Regions from separate parts of the Paucilactobacillus nenjiangensis genome, predicted to be linked through region 2. Evidence: predicted binding sites of a transcription regulator. Region 2 holds the regulator's gene; the other holds the start of a gene.
The links. The regulator CtsR, encoded in region 2, represses protease genes until heat stress. The targets are predictions, from matches to a motif close to TTGGTCAAAAAAGGTCAAANA.
Positions count from the first base shown of each region.

Region 1: a site for CtsR is predicted at 2,572-2,592, ahead of F0161_RS04240 (ATP-dependent Clp protease ATP-binding subunit). Genes of this name have one in related genera too.

Region 1 is NZ_CP043939.1:842,554-846,998, reverse strand. Features, by position in the region: gene ptsP (phosphoenolpyruvate--protein phosphotransferase) at 100-1,818, opposite strand; gene F0161_RS04250 (phosphocarrier protein HPr) at 1,818-2,084, opposite strand; gene F0161_RS04245 (hypothetical protein) at 2,215-2,397, opposite strand; gene F0161_RS04240 (ATP-dependent Clp protease ATP-binding subunit) at 2,636-4,445, shown strand, end outside.
Region 2 is NZ_CP043939.1:692,005-696,449, reverse strand. Features, by position in the region: gene F0161_RS03510 (ATP-dependent Clp protease ATP-binding subunit) at 1-2,114, opposite strand, end outside; gene F0161_RS03505 (CtsR family transcriptional regulator) at 2,132-2,599, opposite strand; gene F0161_RS03500 (YhgE/Pip domain-containing protein) at 2,945-4,445, opposite strand, start outside.

The DNA.
Region 1 (4,445 bases), 150 kb from region 2:
TTGAATTGAAAACGATCTTAATTTGATGATACCAAGGCAAAACAAAAAAGGATTTCAATGAAAGTCACCTTTCATCAAAATCCAAATTATTAATCATATTTACTTACATGAATCTTCGACTAACTTTTGAACTTCTTCATTTGTTTCAAGTTCAAGAGCTTTGTCAGCTAAGGTTTTAACATCAGCAGTATTCAAGCGTTTCATTAATGAACGCGTTTGAAGCATTGATGTCGCACTCATTGAAAATTCATCAAGACCTAGTCCCATTAAGATTGGAACGGCGATTTGATCGCCAGCCATTTCACCACACATACCAGCCCATTTACCTTCAGCATGAGCAGTGTCAATCACCTGCTTGATCAAGCGAAGCAATGATGGATTGTATGGTTGATAGAGGTAAGAAACATGTTCGTTTCCACGGTCGGCCGCAAAAGTATATTGAATCAAGTCGTTAGTTCCAATACTGAAGAAATCAGCATATTTGGCTAACTTATCGGCGATAATAACTGCAGCAGGAATTTCCATCATCATTCCGACTTCGATATTATCAGCAACTGGTTGTCCAGCATCAATCATCTTTTGGCGTTCTTCATCATAAATAGCACGAGCTTGTTTGAACTCGTTAACCGTGGCAATCATAGGGAACATAATGGCAATTTTACCGTAATTAGATGCACGCAAGAGCGCACGCAACTGAGTCCGGAAAATGTCTTGTTGAGACAAACTAATTCGAATAGCCCGGTAACCCAAGAAGGGGTTCATTTCTTCTGGCAATGGTAAGTATGGTAAATGCTTATCGCCACCAATATCCATGGTCCGAACAACAACTTGTTTGCCGTTCATCCCCTCAGCTACTTTTTTATAAGCTTCAAATTGTTCGTCTTCAGTTGGCAATTCTGATGAATTCATATATAAGAATTCAGAACGGAATAAACCAATTGCTTCCCCACCATTGTCCAGAACTCCATCTAAATCATCAGGAGTCCCAACATTAGCAGCGATGTCAAAATGTTTGCCATCAGCACTAACAGTTTTGGCATCTTTTAAAGATTTCCATTCAGCTTGTTCAGCCGCAAACTTGGCTGCTTCAGCTTCATATTGTTTAATCTCATCATCTGAAGGATCAATAATGATTTCTCCGGTATTACCATCAACAATAATGGTATCACCGTCTTTAATTGAAGTTGTCGCATCCCCGGTTCCAACAATGGCTGGAATTTCAAGGGTTCGAGACATGATAGCTGAATGTGAAGTCCGACCACCAATATCAGTGATAAATGCTTTCACAAATTGACGGTCTAATTGAGCCGTATCGCTAGGTGTCAAATCGTGTGAAACTACGATTGAAGTGGAATCGATTAATGAAGGGCTTGGAAGGATTACTCCTAATAAGTGACTCGTGACCCGTTTAGTGACGTCACGAATATCACCCGCACGTTCTTGCATATAAGGGTTATCGGTCATTGCCTCAAACATCCCAATATACATATCAGTGACGGTTTTGACTGCGGACTCAGCATTAACTTTATCGTCATTGATTTTAGTTTCAATGGCGCCAATTAGTTCAGGATCAGTCAAAATCGTAATATGTGCTTCGAAAACTGCTGCTTCTTCTTCACCTAGTGATTTAACTGCGTGTTCCTTGATAATCTCGAGTTCTTTTTTTGATTCACTAAATGAATCGTGAAGTCTTTCGACTTCACGTTTTGTATCCGTAATAGTTTCTTCATTAAAAGACAGGTCGGGATCTACTAACATGTAAGCCTTCGCAATTGCGATACCATTACTGGCGGCAATTCCACTGAGTCGGTTTGACATTAGTCAGACAGTCCTTCCTTTTTCATAGTTTCAGCAATAGCTGCAATTGCGTCTTTTTCATCAGCACCTTCAGCTGAAATTGTGACTGCTGCACCTTGGCCTACACCAAGTGACATAACACCCATGATTGACTTAAGATTGACACCCTTACCATCATATTGAAGAGTAATGTCTGAGCTAAATTTTGATGCAGTTTGCACCAAAATAGTTGCTGGACGTGCGTGAATTCCTGTTTCTGCTGTTACGTTAAAATCTTGTTTTTCCATGATATCAATCTCCTTCAAGAGTATAAATTAATGAGAACTCCAATTTTATGGACAATCCGTTCTCGTTTGTTAATATTTTAGCAATTGTAAGCGTTAAATTCAAGTTAAATAATGTAAACGGTTTATTTAGCTATTCGGCAACCATCCGATAGATAATCTGTCCGCCCCGCATCGCCTGCCCTTTTATTCTTTTTCGGTACTCGTAAGCGTGGAAGATTGCTTGGAATTCCACAAACTCACTGGCTTCAATCGGTAACTCTGTAATTACGCCGGTTCGAAGCTGTTCTAATAACTGAAAATAATCTTTATCCATAACCGACCTCCTAGCGTCTATTATACCAGAGATTAATTAGCACTCGACGAGTTAGTTTGCTAAATTTTCTACAACAATATTTTTACGGAGCCTTCTTAATCCCTTATGTACCAACGGTTACGGAGTTAATACAAATGACTTGCATTTAAAATAAATGCATGTATAATATAGTCAATGGTCAAAGAAGGTCAATGTTTTTTTGACCAAACACTGCTACTATTAAAAGGAGGTTCACTTCATGTTGTGTCAAAATTGTCAACAGAATCCCGCCACCATTCACCTACAAGTTTCATTGAATGGTCAACGGACACAAGTTGACCTCTGTCAAAACTGCTATCAGCAATTAAAACAAACACAAAACTTCTTAAATGGAGGTAACGGAATGGCAAATAACAATAATAACAACAATAACGGTCAATTCGGGTTTGGTAGTTTAGATGAAATGCTTCGCGCAATTCAACAACAAAACCAAGCTCAATTTTCGCAAGCGCAACAAAATCAACAACAACAAGCTCAACGTGGTCGCGGTGGTAATAATAACGGCGGCGATAGTTTACTCGCTCAATTTGGTCTCAACTTAACTGAACAAGCTAAGCAAGGCAAAATTGATCCCGTGATTGGACGGGACAATGAAATCAACCGTGTGATTGAAATCTTGAATCGTCGGACGAAGAATAACCCCGTTTTGATTGGTGAAGCCGGAGTTGGTAAAACTTCCGTGGTTGAAGGTTTAGCACTAGCAATTGTTGCCGGTCAAGTCCCTGCTAAATTATCCCATAAACAAGTTATTCGTTTAGACGTCGTGTCATTGGTCCAAGGTACTGGTGTCCGTGGTCAATTCGAAGAACGACTCCAAAAATTAATGGATGAAGTTTCCAAGAACGATGATATCATCCTCTTTATTGATGAAATCCATGAAATTATGGGTGCTGGGAATGCTGAAGGTGGTATGGATGCAGGTAACGTCTTAAAACCTGCCCTCGCTCGTGGTGAATTCCAACTAGTCGGTGCGACGACTTTAAATGAATATCGTAAGATTGAAAAAGATGCCGCTTTAGCGCGTCGGTTCCAACCAGTTCAAGTTGATGAACCATCTGTAGAAGAAACTTTACAAATTCTACGTGGAATTCAATCACGTTACCAAGATTATCATAACGTTAAATATACTGACGCAGCCATTGATGCAGCTGTTAAGTTATCTGCGCGCTACATCCAAGATCGCTTCTTACCTGATAAGGCGATTGATTTACTTGATGAAGCTGGTTCCAAAAAGAACTTAACTTTAAAGACCGCTGATCCAGCCACAATTGAAAATGAAATTCACACGGCTGAAGCCCATAAGCAACAAGCTTTGGACAATGAAGATTATGAAAAAGCTGCCTTTTACCGTGATCAAGTCGCGAAACTCGAAAAAGCCAAGAAAGATGCCGAAGAAAATCATTCGGATCAATCCGCAACGGTCACTGAAAAAGACATGCAAACGATTGTCGAAGAAAAGACCAATATTCCAGTTGGCGAATTACAAAAACAAGAACAATCTCAATTGAAAGATTTAGATAAAAACTTGGAAGCTAACGTAATTGGTCAAGATGAAGCTGTTAATAAAGTTACCCGGGCAATTCGTCGGAACCGGATTGGTTTGAATAAATCTGGTCGTCCAATTGGCTCCTTCCTGTTTGTTGGCCCTACCGGAGTTGGTAAAACAGAAACTGCTAAACAACTGGCCAAAGAATTATTCGGTTCAACCGATTCAATGATTCGCTTTGATATGAGTGAGTATATGGAGAAACACAGCACGGCGAAGTTAATCGGTTCGCCTCCTGGGTATGTGGGCTACGAAGAAGCCGGTCAGTTGACTGAGCAAGTTCGGCGCCACCCCTATAGTTTGATTCTCTTGGACGAAGTTGAAAAGGCTCATCCTGATGTAATGCACATGTTCTTGCAAATTTTGGAAGATGGCCGTCTAACAGATTCACAAGGTCGGACTGTCAGTTTCAAGGATACGATTATCATCATGACCTCGAATGCCGGTTCTGGGGATGCGGTTG
Region 2 (4,445 bases):
CGGAAATGTAATTTCAATTGTTCTTGAATGGTGCTCGACATTGCTTGATAGTTATCTTGCATGTCTTTGGCACCAAAACCAACTTCCTTTTCATCACGTAACGTGGTAGCTCCCAAGTTAGAAGTCATAATCAAGATTGTGTTTCTGAAATCAACTTTACGACCCTTAGCATCTGTCAAATAGCCATCATCTAAGACTTGTAATAACAAGTTAAAGACATCTGGATGGGCTTTTTCAGCTTCATCTAAAAGCACAACTGAGTATGGATGTTGGCGAACTTTTTCAGTTAATTGTCCACCTTCATCATAGCCCACATAACCTGGTGCAGCACCAATCAAACGGCTGGTACTGTATTTTTCCATGTATTCAGACATATCGACCCGAATCATGCTGTCTTCTGAGTCAAAGACTGATTCAGCCAAAGTCTTAGCTAATTCAGTTTTACCAACCCCAGTAGGTCCAAGGAACATAAATGAACCAATTGGACGGTTAGGATCTTTCAGGCCACTGCTTGAACGACGAATTGCTCGTGACACGGCAGAAACTGCTTCACCCTGACCGATAACCCGCTTATGCAAAATGCTTTCCAAGTTGACGAGGCGGTCACTTTCACTCTTTTGTAATTGTGTCAGTGGAATTCCTGTCCATTCAGCAACAACTTCAGCAACATCTTCACCAGTAACTTTCAAATCATACTTCGCATGACTATCTTCAACTGGGGCAGCTTGTTTGTCGAGCTTGGCCTTTAATTTGAGTTCTTCTTGGCGTAATTCAGCAGCCAAATCGAAGTTTTGATCTTCGATAGCTTCTTCCCTTTGAACACCAAGTTTTTCTATTTTTTCAGTAGCCTTCGTTTGTTTTGATGGTTTGTCTTGCGCATCAATTCGAACTTTAGCTGAAGCTTCATCCATCAAATCAATGGCCTTATCTGGTAAGAAACGGTCACTGATGTAACGTGATGACAAGGTAACAGATTGTTCAATCGCATCATCAGTAATTTCTACATGGTGATGGTCCTCGTAACGATCCTTTAAACCAGTCAAAATTTGAACGGCTTCGTCTTCAGTTGGTTCAGCAACTTGAACGGTTGCAAAACGACGTTCTAAGGCAGCATCTGATTCAATATACTTTTGATATTCATCTAACGTTGTCGCACCGATTGTTTGAAGTTCTCCACGAGCCAAAGCGGGTTTCAAAATATTGGAAGCATCGATAGCACCTTCAGCGCCACCGGCACCAATTAAGGTATGCAATTCATCAATGAATAAAATGACATTTCCATCACGATAAATTTCATCAATCACTTTCTTCAAACGATCTTCGAATTCACCACGGTACTTAGTGCCAGCAACTAATGAGCCCATATCGAGCATCATTAAACGTTTCTGAGCTAAATCACCAGGAACATCCCCACTAATAATCCGTTGAGCTAATCCTTCAGCAATCGCAGTTTTACCAACTCCGGGTTCACCAATTAATACTGGGTTATTCTTCGTCCGACGGCTCAAAATTTGAACCACCCGACGTACTTCTTTTTCACGACCCACCACGGGATCCATTTTATCTTCACGAGCACTCTGAGTTAAATCACGAGCTAGTGAGTCTAAAGTTGGTGTCCCTTCAGCTTGTGGTGATTTTTGCTTGTTAGCCTGGCGACGTTTAGGTGCGTCAGAAACTCCGAGACGACGCATTACAATGCGATGTGCTTGATTTAAATCAACATCTAAGTTGAGTAAAATGCGAGATGATAGAATACTTTCATCTGATAATAAGGCAAGAAGTAGGTGTTCAGTACCAATTTTCAAAGCGCCCAAGCGTTTAGCTTCTTCTCCAGCGACTGCGAGAATTTCTTTGGCTTTAGGAGAATATGGTAAATAACTATCCTTATCTGCGCCGGTTAAAGTCCCGTAACCAGTGAAGCGTTCAATTTCTTCGCGAATATCATCTTCACCAACTGAGAATTGTTGCAACACTTTGCTAGCAATTCCATTTTGTTCAATACTCAAAGCTAGCAGTAAATGTTCCGTACCTACAGCTTGATGTTTGAAATGTTTGGCCTGTTCTTGAGCCAAAGTAAGTACGTTTTTGGCGCTTGGTGTAAATAAGTTATCCATAACAATTCCCCTCTTTCTTAACTTTCGTAACGCAATCTGTTCAATAATGAAATCAGAACGTGTGCTCGAAGTGTATCCCCCACTTGACGATTGTCAAACGCTAACGTTTGCTTCGATACCATCACAGCCATTAAATCGGCTTCACGACGTGTAATCACATCTTCATCATACAATGTTTGAATTATCGAAACTGCATCCCGCTCATTGATTTCGTCTCCAATGACCTGAATTAACGTGTTCAACACAGCAACATCATCCATTAAGTTAACTTTTTCAATCCGAATATAGCCACCGCCACCTCGTTTGCTTTCAACGAGATAACCATTTTGAATGGTGAACCGGGTTTTAATAACGTAATTAATTTGAGATGGCACTACATCAAACAGGTCAGCAACTTCTGAACGTCTGATTTCTACGTGCTCAGAATCGGACAAAATATTTTTTAAATAGTTCTCAATCACATCTGAGATATTTTGGCCTTCCATAACTAACCTCCTGTATCTTTGACTAATGTTGACTAATATTATACAAACAAAATTCATAATTGCAAATGATTTAGCCTAAAATAACCGATGTTTATCGAAAATATATCAAACACAATAGTCACTGACTAAATTTGCACACATTCAGATAGATAAAAAATAGTTGAACCGATTTTATTCGGTCCAACTATTTTTGTATTTAAGTAGCGTTACATCAGTCAGCATACTTATTGAATTGTGTTCAATAAGTCTACGTCTTCCGTCTAGTTATGAATCATGAACATAAGAAGAACACTTATATCCATAATTCTAAACTATACTCAGTCGCAAACCGACTTATTTCACTACTTATTCTTCTGATGCATCATTTGTATCACGCTTACTTAACATCATATCAACAAGATATGCGATACCACCGAGAATAGCAGTAAAGACTGTTAAGAATGCGATTGCTAACCAGACGCTGTAGTCACCGCCATTGATTAGATTTTCGAAACCGTGAATTGCATGAGTCATTGGTAAGATATTTCCAACTGCTTGATAGAACTCTGAAAGCATAGCGTTTGGGAATACTTGACCAGTGATAATCACTTGAAGGAGTGACAACAATACTGCGAACAGTACGCCGACACGGCCAAAGATATGATAAAGCAACATGCAAATCAAGGTGAAGAAGATTGAAGTTAACAAGGTAAAGAGTGTTAAACCAACCCAGTTTGAAACAGTCACACCTAAAATACCGATTAAGGCATCTGCAATGATTGCTTGAACAACTGCCGTTACACCAATTGCGAGTAATGGTTCTTGTAATAAGCTAATCTTACGTTGTTTAGGTGTAAAGAGACCTAATTGGGTTACCACCGCACTTAGGAATAGCACAAGTGCTAATACTAATGGTGCAAAGGTATTCTTCAAATCTTGTGTATCACTATTAATGTCTTTTGTAGTTACTGGAGTAGCAAAATGATTTGTGTTCTTAGATGAATCACTAACTGGTGTTAATTGGCTAACACCATCTTGAAGTGCAGTATTCAACTTGTTAGTACCATTTCCAGCGGTGACCAAACCATCTTGAACTTGATGTGAACCATCAGCCAATTGTTTTGAGCCACTAGCTGCTTGATCAGTTGAATCAACAATCTGACCAGTACCTGAACGAAGTTGTGGACTTGCAGCAGTCAATTGTGAACCACCATCATTGATTTGCAATGCACCAGATAATAATTGTCCAACACCAGCAATTAAAGTTGGAGCAGAAGCTGATAATGTCTTATTACCGTCAGCAACTTGTTGAGCTCCTGAATTTAATTTGGCATTGTTGGCTACTAATTGATTTGCACCAGGAATAATCTTATTGGCTACGCCATCAAATAATTGTTCAATTCCACTGACAAGAGTTGGTGAACTATCATTTAATTGAGAATTACCATCAGAAAGTTGTGATGAACCATCAATTAATAAGTCCAAATTACTATCAATCACAGTATTGACATGCGATAGGCTCTCTTTCAATGTCTGTGTACTACCGGCGACTGAATTTAAATTATTAATTGTAGTATCACTCAACAGTGGATCAGTTTCATTAAATAATGTATCAGCTTCAGTCATAATCTTTTGAACTTGAGCTAACATCTGATTAGCATCATCCGTAGTCAATGTTGCGCCACTTAATTGATCACTGAACTTTTGTAAAGCTGTTGTTGATTGAGTTTTAACTAAATTAAATGCATTTGCGTTTATTGTAGCATCAGTTCCAAGTTTTTTATTTGCCGTAGAATTAGCAGCCGAAGCAGCTTCTAAGGCTGTAGTGTCAGCACCAGACGCTTTCAATTTGGCAATTTCTGCATCT